Regions from separate parts of the Staphylococcus lloydii genome, predicted to be linked through region 3. Evidence: predicted binding sites of a transcription regulator. Region 3 holds the regulator's gene; each other region holds the start of a gene.
The links. Region 3 encodes CtsR, which represses protease genes until heat stress. Its sites were predicted from a motif close to ATGGTCAATAAAGGTCAAACA; they were not measured.

Region 1: the regulator CtsR is predicted to act here: its motif matches at 3,786-3,806, upstream of clpP (ATP-dependent Clp endopeptidase proteolytic subunit ClpP).
Region 2: the regulator CtsR is predicted to act here: its motif matches at 1,938-1,958, upstream of clpB (ATP-dependent chaperone ClpB).

What each region holds. Positions count from the first base shown of each region.
Region 1 is NZ_CP064056.1:2,014,371-2,020,316, forward strand. Features, by position in the region: gene ISP08_RS09905 (sugar-binding transcriptional regulator) at 1-380, opposite strand, end outside; gene ISP08_RS09910 (hypothetical protein) at 694-912, shown strand; gene ISP08_RS09915 (DUF4887 domain-containing protein) at 973-1,650, opposite strand; gene ISP08_RS09920 (hypothetical protein) at 1,906-2,091, shown strand; gene ISP08_RS09925 (TIGR01777 family oxidoreductase) at 2,229-3,125, shown strand; gene clpP (ATP-dependent Clp endopeptidase proteolytic subunit ClpP) at 3,157-3,741, opposite strand; tRNA gene ISP08_RS09935 (tRNA-Arg) at 3,893-3,964, shown strand; gene ISP08_RS09940 (hypothetical protein) at 4,132-4,341, opposite strand; gene whiA (DNA-binding protein WhiA) at 4,520-5,467, opposite strand; gene ISP08_RS09950 (gluconeogenesis factor YvcK family protein) at 5,516-5,946, opposite strand, start outside.
Region 2 is NZ_CP064056.1:1,863,708-1,869,653, reverse strand. Features, by position in the region: gene ISP08_RS09065 (acyltransferase family protein) at 1-1,802, shown strand, start outside; gene clpB (ATP-dependent chaperone ClpB) at 2,002-4,617, shown strand; gene ISP08_RS09055 (YjzD family protein) at 4,659-4,853, opposite strand; gene ISP08_RS09050 (beta-ketoacyl-ACP synthase III) at 5,083-5,946, shown strand, end outside.
Region 3 is NZ_CP064056.1:2,278,057-2,284,002, reverse strand. Features, by position in the region: gene pdxS (pyridoxal 5'-phosphate synthase lyase subunit PdxS) at 1-832, shown strand, start outside; gene pdxT (pyridoxal 5'-phosphate synthase glutaminase subunit PdxT) at 834-1,409, shown strand; gene ISP08_RS11255 (NupC/NupG family nucleoside CNT transporter) at 1,468-2,682, opposite strand; gene ISP08_RS11250 (CtsR family transcriptional regulator) at 2,840-3,301, shown strand; gene ISP08_RS11245 (UvrB/UvrC motif-containing protein) at 3,317-3,883, shown strand; gene ISP08_RS11240 (protein arginine kinase) at 3,864-4,874, shown strand; gene ISP08_RS11235 (ATP-dependent Clp protease ATP-binding subunit) at 4,887-5,946, shown strand, end outside.

The DNA.
Region 1 (5,946 bases), 260 kb from region 3:
ATTTCAATCTTAACCGATTTTTTAGCATCTGAATCGCCTGGTATAACAAAAACATCTTGAATACCATAGCGTTCTTTTATCAGTTGCGCTAAATGTTGGTTATCAGCAAAGACATTGAAATAACTATTTAATTGTTGAAGTAAAACCTCTCCATCATGTGTTATTTCCATGCCAGTTGGTTTTACTTTAATTAATTCTTGCTTTTTTAGCACGTCTGTTTCAGACCTAAGCACACGTTCAGTCAAATCCATATGCTCGCTTAAACTACGTCTACCTACAGGTTGAGTTTTAGCAATAGTAGAAAGAATCGAAAAACGACGATATAACTTTTCAACAATTTCTGGAACTAACTTCTGTTGAATTTTCATCAATTCTTTCACTACTAACCTCCTCCGTTTCTTGTCAAAGGGTCAACTAACAACCATAGGTTGACGTTTTACGTCCCTTGTGGGACAAAAAAATATAACCTCTACATTTGCAATAGTACTACTATATATAAAAAATTGCAAGTATAAGCTTAGTTAGCTAACCACAATTTAAATTTTACTTTGCATTTAAAACTTAATGACTACATTATTAAATATTACCCCTAATACAAAATATTAATCATCATTTCAATTTTATAGTTTTGTTTAGTTGTTTAAGTTAAACTAACTATAATACTGCTCAGTATATTTTAAAGGTGGGACTTTAATGAACCAACAACATAAACAAGAAATTTTAGAACCTGGAGATAAGCATTATAAAGATAAAGAACATTTTTCAAACCAACAAAATCGCGACACTAAAAAAGGAAACATAAAAGTTTTTAATTGCGGATGCTTCCCGTTAAGTATCGGCTGTGTTGGTTTAATTATATTAATGATAGCAATTTTTCAATTTTTAAGTTATTTATTTTCTTTACTCTTTTAAAACTTTTAGGCAAAAATTTTAGGCTGAGACATATTTAAATGTCTCAGCCTATTTACTGTATTATTTGTCTTTATCTGATTGTTGTTTATCTTGAGAGGAATTTGAACTACTTTTCGGTTGTTCTGTTGTGGATTGCTCGGTTTTAGGTTGTTGTGTCTTTGGTTCCTCTGTTTTTGGTTCTTCTGTTTTAGGTTCCTCAGTCTTTGGTTCCTCTGTTTTAGGTTCTTCGGTCTTCGGTTCTTCGGTCTTCGGTTCTTCAGTCTTTGGCTCATCTGTTTTTTCTTCTGTTGTCTTTTCTTCATTTTTTTCTTCGGTCGTCTTTTCTTCTTTAGTAGGTCGTTCTTTTGTTTGTTGAGTAGACTTACGTGCTCTATTTTGCGTCGTTTGTTGTTGAGTTTGTTGTGTCTGTTGTGTCTGCTGTGTTTGTTGCGTTTGCTGCGTTTGCTGTGTTTGTTGAGTCTGCTGTGTTTGTTGCGTTTGTTTCTCAGACTTCTCTTTATCTTTTTTCTCTTTATCTTTCTTGTCTTTGTCTTTCTTTTCTTTATCTTTCTTAGCTTTTTCTTCTTCTTTCTGATGTTGCAGTCGTTCATTGGATTTATTTGAATGATCAACAAATGCAAAAATGGCAAAAGCTAAGCCACCTATTAATAGCAAAATAATTACAACACTAATTACTTTAGCCAAACCACTCATTTTTTTGTTTTGGTTATCATCAAAATTATTATTTTGATTCGACATAAACTTCCCTCACTTTGAAATCTCTCTAATTTATTTAAACTTACTACTTTATTACATTATGACATTATATTTTAACCTATTTACTGCAAAATTTGAATTAATTATTAAACAAACTACAAAATAAGTCATTTTTATCTATTTGAACTTTAAAGTTTTTACTTATGTTATTGCTATACTTATAGTAATCTAAATAGAGGAAATGTTTCAACATTTAATAGGTTAAATTTTATTATATTTATAGTTAAGGAGTATAACATGATGACAAAGCATGACCCTTTTGAAGAACTTGACGACGATAAAAAGCCTAAAGGACAATCGATTAAACAAATGATGTTAGAAAATGATCATTACGCCCCAAAGAAACACAGTAAGTTATCATTTGTCATCTTTATCATAACGCTACTAATTATAATATTCATTGTTGGTATGTTTATTATATAAATTTCATACCTTTATTATTGCAAGCAATATTTTATTAAAAAACAAATTTTAACGTCTTTTTTGTAAAATACGCTATACTAATTTATATACTCCACATTACAACGAAATTACCAAAATCATATACTTGAGGTGATACAATGAAAAATTATTTAATAACTGGCGGAACTGGCATGGTGGGAACTCAGCTAGTTGATGCAATTAAAGAGAGTGATGCACATATTACTATATTAACCCGTCAAGATAAATCAAGTAATCACCATAAAATCAGCTATGTTAATTGGTCTAAAGCAGGATGGCAATCTTTAGTTCCAGACATAGATATCGTAATCAATTTGGCTGGCGCGAGTTTAAATAAACGGTGGACTACAAAATACAAACAAACAATTATGCTAAGCAGATTACAATCTACACATGCATTATTTGAGCTATTCAAGGATAGAAGTTACAAACCTGAAGTTCTTTTTAATGCTAGTGCTGTAGGATATTATAAACCCGATTTACATCAAACATATACAGAACTATATCGCACATTACCTTTCGACTTTTTATCAGAAGTTGTCTATCAATGGGAACGTATAGCGAAACAATTTGAAACATTGGGTACACGTGTAGTGATTGGTAGATTTGGCATGGTATTGTCTAACGAAGATGGCGCATTACCATTAATGAAACTACCGTATAACTTATATGTGGGCGGCAAAATTGGCTCTGGTCGTCAATGGTATTCTTGGATTCACCTAGAAGACCTTACGCGCGCTATTCTATTTGTCATTAGCCATAACAAAGCTAACGGTGTATTTAATTTCACTACACCTATTGCCGAACGCCAAAATTTATTTGGTTATACACTTGGTCGTATTATGGATAAACCCCATTACACTTGGGTCCCTTGTACTTTAATACGCCTAGTTTTAGGACAAATGTCTACGGTAGTACTAGATACACAAAAAGTTATTCCTAATAAATTAGAAGCTCTAGACTTTAAATTCAAATTTAATAATTTAAAATTAGCACTAGAAAATTTAGAACAATAAATAAAAAACAGTCCTTAACAGGACTGTTTTTTTATGCTTCTGGTTCCATTACTTGGTCAACTAAGCCGTATTCTTTTGCTTCGTTCGCTGATAAGAAATTATCACGATCTGTATCTTTTTCAATTTGTTCAATTGATTGACCTGTACGTTCAGCTAAAATTTGATTTAATTTAGCACGTGTTTTTAAGATATGATTTGCTGCAATTTCAATTTCTGTTGCTTGACCTTGCGCGCCACCTAGAGGTTGGTGAATCATTACTTCAGCATTTGGTAAAGCAAAACGTTTACCTTTAGCTCCAGCTGCTAATAAGAATGAACCCATAGATGCTGCCATACCAATACAAATAGTTTGTACATCTGGTTTAATATGTTGAATTGTATCATAAATTGCGAAACCAGCAGTTACACTACCTCCTGGTGAATTGATATAAAGATAAATATCTTTATCAGCATCTTGTGCTTGTAAGAATAACAATTGAGATACAATTGAGTTTGCTACATTGTCATCGATTTGAGAACCTAACATGATAATACGGTCTTTTAATAAACGTGAGTAAATGTCATAAGCACGTTCACCACGGTTTGTTGTTTCTATTACTGTAGGAATTAAATTCATTCTGTTTCCTCCTTAATTATAACTGTTGAATTTATTTTAACTTAAAAGTCAAAAATGGTCAAAAAATAAACTCACCATTTTGAAATTCTTTTCAAACTCATCATTGACCAATACTTTGAACATTTGTAAACTATTGGTATTGTATATTTTACCCCTCGTAGTGTAATGGATAACACATAAGATTCCGGTTCTTAGAATAGGGGTTCGATTCCCTTCGAGGGGGTACTTGTTTTCATTCAACTTTCTTTATTTATTAAGTCATTATAGAACTTAAAGATTATGTTTTCAATTTTCCATAAAGAAAGTTGTTTATAAACAGATTTAATAAACGCCTTTTCACAAAAATAAGCCTCCAAATAAATTTGAAAGCTTACCTCATTTTAACTTTTATTAACCTTTATATTCTAATGCATCTATTTCATGTTTACGCATATTTGATCCTTTTTCATAGAGCGTTACGACTCCAATAATTAATACTACTATAGTGACTAAAAACAACACGTTTTTCTTATTTCCAAAATTCATTGCACCACTTAATATTAGTAAAAATAGCATAACAATGAATAGCATAAATGCTAAATACATAAATAAAGTACCCATATTCTTACTTCCTTCGTTCGATTAATTAATTTAAAGCATAACTTATTATGCTCCGCAAAATTAAATATCGCAATATAAAGTTTTACAATTTTATGCAACTTATTTTCTTTTAATATTAAGTAAAAAATGAGTTAGGCACAATTGCTTTATAGCCAGATATCCTATCATCAGTATTATTCTACAATGAATCTATATCTTCGCCATTTCTTATTTTGTCAGCCATTTCATTTAACTTTCGAAGACGATGATTAACACCAGATTTCGATATTGTGCCTGTTGATACCATTTCCCCTAATTCTTTCAAAGAAATTTCTTGATGTTCTACACGTAATTTCGCAATTTCTCTTAAGCGGTCTGGCAAGTTATCTAGGCCTATCTCTTGATCTATCAATCGGATGCTTTCAACTTGTTTCATTGCTGCACTTACAGTTTTATTTAAGTTCGCAGTCTCACAGTTAACAAGTCTGTTAACTGAATTTCTCATATCGCGGACAATTCTGACGTCTTCAAATTTAAGAAGTGCTTGATAACCTCCGATTAAACTTAAAAAATCAGATATTTTTTCAGCCTCTTTCAAATAGACAATGCTTCCTTTTTTACGCTCTAAATGTTTAGCATTTAATTCATAGCCATTCATTAATTTTGTTAGACCTTCTGAATGACTTTCATATAATGAAAAAATTTCTAAATGATAGGATGAAGTTTCTGGATTATTGACTGAACCTCCAGCTAGGAATGCACCTCTTAAGTAGCTACGACGCATTTCATCATCTTCAATGATAGCTTCGTCAATTTCATGCGTAAAAATACCATTTTTTAAAATGCCTAAGTCATCTAAAATTTCTTTAGATTTCATCTTAACTCTACATATATAGATATTATTTTTCTTTAATTTCATTTTTTTACGCACTAAAATTTCAACTTCAACATTAAATATCTTTTTGATTAATGAATAGATTCTTCTAGCTGTTGTGGCATTCTCTGTTTGTACATTAATTACAAATTGTTGATTAGCCAAACTAAGTGCACCATTCATTCTTATCAAGGCACTGAGCTCTGCTTTTGCGTTGTCTATATCAACTTCAATTCTCGTTAATTCATTTTTCATGTCTGATGCAAAGCTCATATGTACTCATTCCTTTTCTTTACTACAAATTATTTCTTATGCTACGCATCATTTACGTTTAAACTTAATTGTTTCCGTAGTATCTAATGCAATTTCATAAATCATTTTTGATAACACTTTGTTATTATGCCGCACGTAATGTTCAGATGAAATTTCTACTAAATTATCATGTGAAAACACTCTAATACCGGCTTTATCTAATTCTTCTTTATCATTTTGAACTGGGCTAGCGTTTTCTTTTTCATATCTGTCTAACACATCTTGATTAAATGTTTCCTCATTACATATCGCATAATCAATAAATTTTTTACCTACATGGTCATGAATAGCTTTAATATGATCATGTGCCGTATAATTATTTGTTTCTCCTGGTTGGGTCATAACGTTCGTTACATATAGTTTAGGTGCCGCACTATTAATAACCGCTTCGGCGATACCTTCTACGCATAAATTTGATATTACACTAGTATATAGAGAAC
Region 2 (5,946 bases), 410 kb from region 3:
AAACAAACAATACTACTAAAAATCGTAACCGTTATCCTAAACGCTATATGCCTGGTTTAGACGGCTTAAGGGCGATTGCTGTCATTGGTATTATAATTTATCACTTAAATAAGCAATGGCTTAGTGGCGGCTTTTTAGGTGTTGATACCTTTTTCGTGATTTCCGGCTATTTAATTACTAGCTTATTGCTTAGCGAATACGAAGAAACAGGAACGATTAAAATAAAGCAATTTTGGCTCAGACGTATAAAACGACTATTACCAGCAGTGTTAATATTAATTTTTACAGTGACTATAGCTACACTTATTTTAAAACCATCTCACATCGTTCAGATTAAACACGACGCATTTGCAGCCATTTTCTATATGTCAAATTGGTGGTACATAATAACAGATGTAAATTATTTTGAACAATTTGCATTTATGCCATTGAAACATTTATGGTCATTAGCGATTGAGGAACAGTTTTACTTGTTTTTCCCGTTCATTTTAGTTTTGTTATTATTTAAATTTAAAAGTTATAAAAATGTAACACTTATATTTTGGATTGTGTCGTTGGTATCACTCATTTTGATGATAACAATTTCACTTATGACCGCAGAAAATTCACGTGTGTATTTCGGTACAGACACACGTTTACAAACATTATTATTAGGGGTGATTTTAGCTTTTGCTTGGCCACCTTTTAAATTGAATGCTAAACCACCTAAAGTATTAAAAATAATAATTAGTACTGTTGGAACAATCGGATTACTTATTTTAATAACATTATTCTTCACTGTGGAAGATGATAGTGCATGGATTTATCATGGTGGTTTCTATTTGATTTCAGCACTCACGTTATTAATTATTGCGAGTGCAGTACATCCTTCCAATATCTTTGCGCAAGCATTGGGGAATAGAGTATTTGTATACATAGGACAAAGATCATATAGTTTATATCTTTGGCATTTTCCTATAATAAGCTTTATTCATTCATATTACGTAGCGGGACAATACCCACTTTACGTATTTGTTTTGGATCTAATTTTAACTTTTGTTTTTGCAGAACTATCATATAGGTATATAGAAGTACCTTTTAGAAAGCATGGGTTCCGAATCTTTAGTTTTAATAGCTTATTTAAGACATCTTTAATTAGAACGATTGTTGCTTTATGTGTTTGTGTGCCTACAATATTAGTATTTTTAGGCGCCTTCGACAAATTAGGTAAGGATGATATAACGCATAAAAAAACAACATTTCATTCAACTAATCAAGATAAAAAAATTGTTAAACCAAAACCCATAGATAACAATAAAGATACAGATAAGCAATCGAAATCTAATAAAGATGTAAAAAACCTATCTCCATTATTACTAGGTGATTCTGTAATGGTAGATATTGGTGATACTTTCAAAGAAAAAGTACCAAATGCTGATATAGATGGTAAGGTAGGAAGAAATCTATATGAAGCGTTGCCGTTAGTTAATAGTCAGTACAAAGATAAAACTCAAAAAGGCGACCAAGTTGTACTCGAATTGGGTACTAATGGAGATTTTAGTAAGAGTCAATTAGATGAATTAATTAATAGATTAGGAAAGGCAGACATCTATTTAATTAATGTTAGAGTGCCAAGACCATATGAACAACATGTGAATGATATGTTAGCTCAAGCTGCTAAAGAACATTCAAATGTTAAATTAATAAATTGGTATAAAACTTCAGAAGGTCATACTGAATACTTTGCACCAGACGGTATTCATCTGGAGCCAAAAGGGGTAGATGCGTTAACAGATCAAATCGTTAATGCACTGAAAAAATAGCAATAAACCGGTCATCGTTCAACTTGGACGGTACCGGTTTTTTATACTGTTATGAGAAAATTAATTTAATAAAAATGATGTATTTTTTAATGCTTTCGAGTTGATTCTTCATATAAAAGGGTCTATAATAAAGTTAAGGTCAAAGAAAGTCAAAGTCAAAAAGGTTTGACCTAACGCTAATTGTATAGGGGTGAAAATATTGGATATAAATCAAATGACCTACAAAGTGCAAAGCGTATTACAAAATGCGGTTGAGCAAGCTCAAACATATGAATTACAAAATATTGAAATTGAAGCAATACTAATATCAGCAATGGCTGAAACAGATAGTTTATATCACAATGTTTTAGAAAGAGCAAATATTGATACAGAACAATTAACAACACAATATGAAAATAAATTAAAAAAATATCCAACTGTGCAAGGAGATAATATTCAATACGGACAATATATTAGTCCAAAGGCAAATGAACTTTTGACTAAAGCTGAATTATATATGAAAGAATATGATGATGAATATATATCTATGGAGCATCTACTGTTAGCTGCAATAGCTATAGATGAAACAACAAAACAAGCAGTAGGCAATAAAGCAGAAGTAGTAACGGAAATTATAAAAAAAATTAGAGGAGGGAATCACGTGACATCACAAAATCCAGAAGTAAATTATGAAGCTTTAGAGAAATATGGACGTGATTTAGTAGAAGAGGTCCGACAAGGTAATATGGACCCAGTTATCGGTAGAGATGAAGAAATTCGAAACTCTATAAGAATTTTAAGCAGAAAAACTAAAAATAATCCAGTACTTATCGGTGAACCTGGTGTAGGTAAAACAGCGATAGTAGAAGGATTAGCGCAAAGAATCGTACGCAAAGACGTACCTGAATCATTACTAGATAAAACGATCTTCGAATTAGATTTAAGTGCGCTTGTAGCCGGTGCTAAATATCGTGGTGAATTTGAAGAACGTCTAAAAGCAGTACTTAAAGAAGTTAAAGATTCAGATGGTAGAATAATTTTATTTATCGATGAAATTCACATGCTAGTTGGTGCAGGTAAAACTGAAGGCGCAATGGATGCTGGAAACATGTTAAAACCGATGCTTGCTAGAGGGGAACTACACTGTATCGGTGCTACGACTTTAAATGAATATCGTGAATATATCGAAAAAGATTCTGCATTAGAGCGTCGTTTCCAAAAAGTAAATGTTTCAGAGCCTGATGTTGAAGATACAATTTCCATTTTAAGAGGTCTCAAAGAACGTTATGAAGTATATCATGGTGTTAGAATCCAAGACCGTGCTTTAGTTGCTGCGGCTGAGTTATCAGACCGTTATATCACAGATCGTTTCTTACCAGATAAAGCGATCGACTTAGTGGACCAAGCTTGTGCAACGATTCGTACTGAAATGGGTTCAAATCCAACAGAATTAGACCAAGTTAATCGACGCGTAATGCAATTAGAAATCGAAGAAAGTGCATTGAAAAATGAATCTGATAATGCGAGTAAACAACGATTACAAGAATTACAAGAAGAATTAGCTAACGAAAAAGAAAAACAATCCGAAATTTCATCTCGTGTAGAACAAGAAAAAGAAAAAATTGCGAAACTTCAAGAAAAACGTACAGAACTTGATGAAAGTAGAAAAGCACTGGAAGATGCTGAAAATAACTATAATTTGGAACGTGCAGCAGAATTACAACATGGTAAAATACCTGAGTTAGAAAAAGAATTAAGAGATTTAGAAGCAGCATTCCAAGATGAACAAAATGAAGACAATGATCGTATTATTAGAGAAATTGTTTCAGATGAAGAAATCGGCGATATTGTAAGTGCTTGGACGGGTATTCCAGTTTCAAAATTAGTCGAAACAGAACGTGAAAAACTTTTAAACTTAGCTGATATTTTACACGAACGTGTTGTGGGTCAAGATAAAGCAGTAGATTTAGTATCTGACGCAGTAGTAAGAGCGCGCGCAGGTATTAAAGATCCCCAAAGACCTATAGGTAGTTTCTTATTCTTAGGACCAACGGGTGTAGGTAAAACTGAGTTAGCTAAGTCATTAGCTTCAACGTTATTTGATTCAGAAAAACATATGATTCGTATTGATATGAGTGAATATATGGAAAAACATTCTGTGTCACGATTAATTGGAGCTCCTCCTGGTTATGTTGGTCATGATGAAGGGGGTCAATTAACTGAATCCGTTCGTCGTAATCCATATTCAGTTATTCTATTAGATGAAATAGAAAAAGCGCACAGCGACGTTTTCAACGTATTACTTCAAATTTTAGATGAGGGTCGTCTAACTGATTCAAAAGGTAGAAATGTTGATTTCAAAAACACTATAATTATTATGACTAGTAACATTGGTTCACAAGTCTTACTTGAAAATGTGAAAGATACTGGCGTTATTACAGAAACAACTGAAAAAGCTGTAATGGAAAGTTTAAATCAATACTTCAAACCAGAAATATTAAACCGTATGGACGATATCGTATTATTTAAACCATTATCAGTCGATGATATGGGTATGATTGTAGATAAACTATTAACACAATTAAACATTAGATTATTAGACCAACGAATTTCTATTAATGTATCTGATAATGCTAAAGAATGGTTAGGTAAAGAAGCATACGAACCACAATTTGGTGCAAGACCATTAAAACGTTTCATTCAATCACAAATTGAAACACCTTTAGCTAGAAAAATGATAAGAGAGAACTTACCTGAAGGAACAGTTGTAAATGTTGATTTAACTGAAGATGGTTTGACTTTCAATTTAGAAAACAACGAAACAACTAATGTTTAATTACAAAAAAGACACCAACATGTTAAACATGTTGGTGTTTTTTAATGTTCATTTTTAGTTTGGTTGTTCTTAGGTTTGATTACTAAATCAAATAATATTATAAGAATGGTGAAAATAACAGCGATAATAATAGGTGTAACAAAGTTCAACGCTCCGCCACCTTCTAAACTATTTAAGACAAAATTAACCATTTCTAATAAGACGATTGCCCAAACTAATACAGCGAGGTATTTCATTAGTAATGCCTCCAATAACTTATATATAATTACATTATAATTAAAAGAGTGATATTTGTATAGCATAAATCGCTTACATTTTTACTTTTGCTTTGAGATAATATGGTGTGTAATTTATAATGTATAAAGCACAATTACTTTTGCAGCAAGATAAGTTCTTGTATTTAGAATAAAAGTTATGTTAAATTAATACCTGGTATTAAAATCGAAAATAAGAAGGTGTACGACCATGAATGTGGGTATTAAAGGTTTTGGGGCATACGCACCTGAAAATGTTGTAGACAATGCCTATTTTGAATCATTTTTAGAAACTTCAGATGAATGGATTTCAAAAATGACAGGTATAAAAGAAAGAAGATGGGCGAATGAGGATGAAGATACATCTGATTTGGCTTACAAAGCGAGTTTAAAAGCAATTGAAGACGCTGGAATTGAAGCGACAGATATAGATATGATTATGGTTGCTACTTCAACGGGAGACTATCCTTTTCCAACTGTAGCAAATATGTTGCAAACTAAATTAGGCATAGGTAAAGTTGCTTCTATGGATCAATTAGCTGCTTGTAGTGGTTTTATGTACGCTATAATCAATGCGCAACAATTTATCAAATCAGGCGATTATAAAAATATTTTAGTTGTAGGTGCCGATAAATTATCTAAAATAACAGATATGACAGACCGTTCAACAGCGATTCTTTTCGGCGATGGTGCTGGCGCTGCTATAATAGGTGAAGTATCTGAAGGTAGAGGCATATTAAGTTATGAGCTTGGTTCAGATGGTTCAGGCGGAGAATATTTATATTTAAATCCTGAAAATGGTAAAATTTTCATGAACGGTCGTGAAGTATTTAAGTTCGCAGTGAGAATAATGGGCGAGGCTTCAAATAAAGCTGTTGCTAAAGCAGGTTTACAACCAGAAGATGTTGATATGTTTGTGCCGCATCAAGCTAATATACGTATAATGGAGTCTGCACGCGAACGTTTAGGACTAGATAAATCTAAAATGAGTGTTTCTGTAAATAAATATGGAAATACGTCTGCTGCATCTATACCATTAAGTGTGGCTCAAGAATTAGAAAATAATAAAATAAAA
Region 3 (5,946 bases):
AGGCGGCGTTATTATGGACGTTGTTAATGCAGAACAAGCGAAAATTGCTGAGGAAGCAGGTGCCGTTGCAGTAATGGCATTGGAACGTGTTCCATCTGATATAAGAGCAGCTGGTGGCGTAGCAAGAATGGCTAATCCTAAAATTGTTGAAGAAGTAATGAATGCAGTTTCAATACCCGTAATGGCAAAAGCACGTATCGGTCATATTACAGAAGCACGTGTATTAGAATCAATGGGTGTAGATTATATAGATGAGTCAGAAGTTTTAACTCCTGCTGACGAAGAATATCACTTATTAAAAGATCAATTCACAGTCCCATTCGTTTGTGGTTGTAGAAATTTAGGCGAAGCAGCACGTCGTATTGGTGAAGGTTCTGCAATGTTAAGAACAAAAGGTGAACCAGGTACAGGTAATATCGTTGAAGCTGTTAGACATATTCGCCAAGTAAATTCAGAAGTAAGCCGTTTAACTGTAATGAATGATGATGAAATTATGACAGAGGCTAAAAATATTGGTGCACCATATGAAGTGTTAAAATCAATTAAAGATAATGGTCGTTTACCAGTAGTTAACTTTGCTGCAGGTGGTGTAGCAACGCCTCAAGATGCTGCATTAATGATGGAATTAGGAGCAGATGGTGTATTTGTTGGTTCAGGTATCTTTAAATCAGAAGACCCTGAAAAATTCGCCAAGGCAATCGTACAAGCTACAACACATTATCAAGATTATGAATTAATCGGTCGTCTATCTAAAGAATTAGGTACTGCTATGAAAGGTTTAGATGTGAATCAACTTTCTTTAGAAGAACGTATGCAAGAGCGTGGTTGGTAATATGAAAATAGGCGTATTAGCGCTTCAAGGTGCAGTTAGAGAACATATTCGTCACATTGAATTAAGCGGACATGAAGGTGTAGCTATTAAGCGTGTTGAGCAACTTGAAGATATTGATGGACTCATATTACCAGGTGGTGAATCAACTACATTACGTCGTTTAATGAATTTATACGGATTTAAAGATGCGCTACAACAATCTAGCTTACCAATGTTTGGTACATGCGCAGGTTTAATTGTGTTGGCAAAAGATATCGTCGGAGAAGAAGGTTATTTAAACAAATTAGATATTACTGTACAACGTAATTCTTTTGGAAGACAAGTAGACAGTTTTGAATCCGAGTTAGACATTAAAGGTATAGCAGAAGATATTGAGGGTGTATTTATAAGAGCACCACATATTGAAAGTGTTCGCGATAATGTCGATGTATTAAGTCAAGTAGGCGACAAAATTGTAGCTGTTCAAGAAGGAAAATATTTAGGTGTTTCTTTCCATCCAGAGTTAACGGATGACTATAGGGTAACGCATTATTTTATTGAAAATATTGTGCGTCCAGCGATAACTGAAAAAGTTTAATAACTAAAAAAGAGTGGTCATAGTGGAATCAATCCATTACGATCACTCTTTTTATTAATTAAATGAAGAATCCAGCAATTGCTGCTGAGATAAATGATACAAGTGTTGCACCGAAAAGTAGTTTGAGTCCAAAACGAGCAACCATGTCACCTTTTTCGTTATTTAATGATTTTATAGCACCAGAAATGATACCGATAGAGCTGAAGTTTGCAAATGAAACTACGAATACTGATACGATACCTTTAGCGTGTTCGCTCATGCCAGTTGCTTTCCCTAAACTTTGCATTGCAACGAACTCATTTGATAACAGTTTAGTCGCCATAACTGAACCAGATTGAACTGCATCGCTCCATGGTACACCAGCTAAAAATGCAAATGGTGCAAAGACAAAACCAATTAAAGTTTGGAAGTCCCAGTGAATGTGACCACCAGATACGCCAGTGAAAATTGCACTTACGACCCCGTTGAGCAATGCAATAATGGCAATATAACCAATTAACATTGCACCAACAATAACTGCTACTTTAAAACCATCTAATATATATTCTCCTAAAACTTCGAAGAAAGATTGTTTTTGTGTTTCACTTTCTTGAACGATTAATTTGTCTTCTTTTTCATCAACACGATAAGGGTTAATAATTGAAGCAATAATGAAACCGCCAAATAAGTTTAATACTACTGCTGTAACAACATATTTTGGTTCAATTAATGTGAAATAAGCACCAATAATTGAAGCGGAAACTGTAGACATTGCAGAAGCGGTTAGTGTATATAAACGTTGTTTAGGTATGTATGCTAATTCTTTTTTCAAAGAAATAAATACTTCTGATTGTCCAAGAATGGCTGCGGCAACAGCGTTATATGATTCTAAACGTCCCATCCCATTTATTTTAGAAATTAAGAATCCTAAACCATTAATGATTAAAGGTAAAATTTTTGTATATTGTAAGATACCAATCAGAGCAGAAATAAAGACGATTGGTAATAATACATTGAAGAAGAATGGTGGGTTTTTGGGATCTACAAATTCAAAACCACCAAAGACGAAATTAACACCTTCAGCTGCTTTTGCTAATAGATAGTTGAAACCGTCAGATATACCACCAATAAAAGTTATACCAAATTTTGTTTTTAACAAAATAAATGCAAAAACTAATTGTATAAGTAGCAGTAAGCCGACATATTTCCAACGTATATTTTTTCTATCTGAGCTAAATAGTACAGCCAGTGCCAAAAATACTACAATCCCAATTAAGCCAATGATAATGTGCATAATGTTCTCATCCCTTTATTTTTTTCTTACCATCTATAATACAATAAAAGTAATATTAGTAACATAGATAATAAAAATTTTTAAATCATATTGGTTGAAAAAGGTCAAAGTTGGTCATATAATATAGTCAAAGAAGGTCAAAAAAGAGGTGATAATCATGCATAATATGTCAGACATCATAGAACAGTACATTAAAAAGTTATTTGAAGACACCAATGAAGACGCTGTTGAAATTCAACGTGCCCATGTTGCACAACGTTTCGACTGTGTTCCTTCGCAATTAAACTATGTGATTAAAACACGTTTTACTAATAAACATGGTTATGAAATAGAAAGTAAAAGAGGTGGCGGAGGGTATATCCGAATCACTAAAATTGAAAATAAAGATGAAACTGGTTATATTAATCACTTACTTCAAATTATTGGTCCTTCTATTTCACAACAACAAGCTTACTATATTATAGATGGTTTATTAGAAAAATCCTATATTACTGAAAGAGAAGCAAAAATGATTAATGCAATCATTGATAGAGAAACTTTAAAAATGGATATTGTAGCTAGAGACATTATTCGAGCTAACATTTTAAAACGTTTACTACCAATAATTAATTACTATTAAGGCGAGGTGATAACCGTGTTATGTGAAAATTGCCATTTAAATGAGGCAGAAGTAAAATTATCGGTTAAAGGCCAAGACGGTATACAAGAAAAGTGGGTATGTTCGACGTGCGCACAAGGTGGTAACCCTTGGACTCAAGATAAACAAGTAGAAAGTCATCAAGACGATATCGAAGGCGCGTTCGTTGTTAAACAAATCTTACAACACCTTGCTTCTAAACACGGCATCAACTTTGATGAAATTACTTTTAAAGAAGCAAAACGATGTCCGACTTGCCAAATGACATTAAGAGATATAGCACATGTAGGTAAATTTGGCTGTGCTGATTGTTATGACACATTTAAAGAAGATATTATAGATATAGTTAGACGCGTCCAAGGTGGTCAATTTGAACATACCGGTAAAACACCACACTCGTCTTATAAAAAATTAGCATTAAAGAAACAAATTGAAGAAAAAACAAATTATTTAAATCATTTGATAGAAGAACAAGAATTTGAACAAGCCGCAGTTGTAAGGGATGAAATTAAAGCATTAAAGACAGATAGCGAGGTGTCACGTGATGAGCGAAAAGGAAATTAATTCACATATTAGTGAATGGATGCGTGACGAAGAAGAACAACCCGTAGTAATGTCCTCAAGAATTAGACTCGCGCGTAACTTAGATAATCATGTACACCCACTGATGTATCCTTCAGAAAAAGAAGGTGAAAGAGTCATTAATGAAGTACAAGATGCGCTTCCCGAGTTAACGTTGCAAAGGCTAGATACAATGGACCAACAAAGCAAATACAAACTCGTTGCGAAACATCTTATAAGCCCTGAATTAATCAAACAACCTGCGGCAGCGGTATTGTTAAACGAAGATGAGTCATTAAGTTTAATGATTAACGAAGAAGATCATTTGCGTATTCAAGCAATGGGTAATGATTTATCGTTGCACACGTTATTTGAAAAAGCTTCTGAACTAGATGACCAAATAGATCAAGAATTAGATATTAGTTTTGATGAAAGTTTAGGTTATTTAACTACTTGTCCTACTAATATTGGTACGGGTTTAAGGGCAAGTGTCATGCTCCACTTACCTGGATTATCAATCATGAAACGAATGAACCGTATTGCTCAAACGATAAATCGTTTTGGATTTACGATTAGAGGTATATACGGGGAAGGTTCACAAGTGTATGGTCATATTTATCAAATTTCTAATCAATTAACTTTAGGTAAAACAGAATTAGAAATTATAGATAGCTTAGCAGAAGTCGTGCAACAAATTATTAACGAAGAATTACAAATTCGTGAACAACTCAATCGCCATAATCATGTTGAAACGTTGGATAGAGTTTATCGTGCATTAGGCGTTTTGAAATATAGTAGACTGATTTCAATGGAAGAAGCATCTTTCAGATTGAGTGAAGTGAAATTAGGTATCGATTTAGGTTATATTGAACTAGAAGACTTTAAGTTTAATGAATTAATGATAGCTATTCAATCTGCGTTTTTATTAGATAGTGAAGACGATAAATCAGTAAATGAAAAACGATCAGATATATTGAGAAAGCATATAAAATAGGAGGTCTCGTTTATGTTATTTGGAAGACTTACAGAACGTGCGCAGCGCGTATTAGCACATGCACAAGAAGAAGCAATCCGTTTAAATCATTCTAATATCGGTACAGAACATTTGCTTCTAGGTTTAATGAAAGAACCGGAAGGCATCGCAGCAAAAGTTTTAGAGTCATTCGATATTACTGAAGAAAAAGTAATCGAAGAAGTAGAAAAACTTATCGGTCATGGCCAAGAGCAAATGGGTGCATTGCACTACACACCTAGAGCCAAAAAAGTAATCGAATTATCTATGGATGAAGCAAGAAAATTACACCACAATTTTGTAGGTACAGAACACATCTTACTAGGTTTAATTCGTGAAAATGAAGGCGTTGCGGCACGTGTATTTGCCAATTTAGATTTAAATATTACAAAAGCGCGTGCACAAGTTGTTAAAGCATTAGGTAGTCCTGAAATGAATAACAAAAATGCACAAGCAAATAAATCAAATAATACACCAACATTAGATAGTTTAGCGCGTGATTTAACAGTTATCGCTAAAGACGGTACATTAGATCCTGTAATTGGTAGAAATAGTGAAATTACTCGTGTTATCGAAGTGCTTAGCCGTCGTACTAAAAACAACCCAGTATTAATTGGTGAACCTGGTGTTGGTAAAACAGCGATAGCAGAAGGATTAGCGCAAGCAATCGTTAATAGTGAAGTGCCTGAAACATTGAAAAACAAACGTGTTATGTCATTAGATATGGGTACAGTAGTCGCTGGTACTAAATATCGAGGCGAATTCGAAGAACGTTTGAAAAAAGTGATGGAAGAAATTCATCAAGCTGGTAATGTTATTCTATTTATCGACGAATTGCATACGCTTGTAGGTGCTGGTGGTGCAGAAGGTGCAATCGATGCTTCTAATATCTTGAAACCAGCATTAGCACGTGGAGAATTACAATGTATTGGTGCGACAACATTAGATGAATACCGTAAAAATATTGAAAAAGATGCTGCACTTGAACGTCGTTTCCAACCCGTTCAAGTCGACGAACCAACTGTTGAAGATACAGTAGAAATATTAAAAGGTT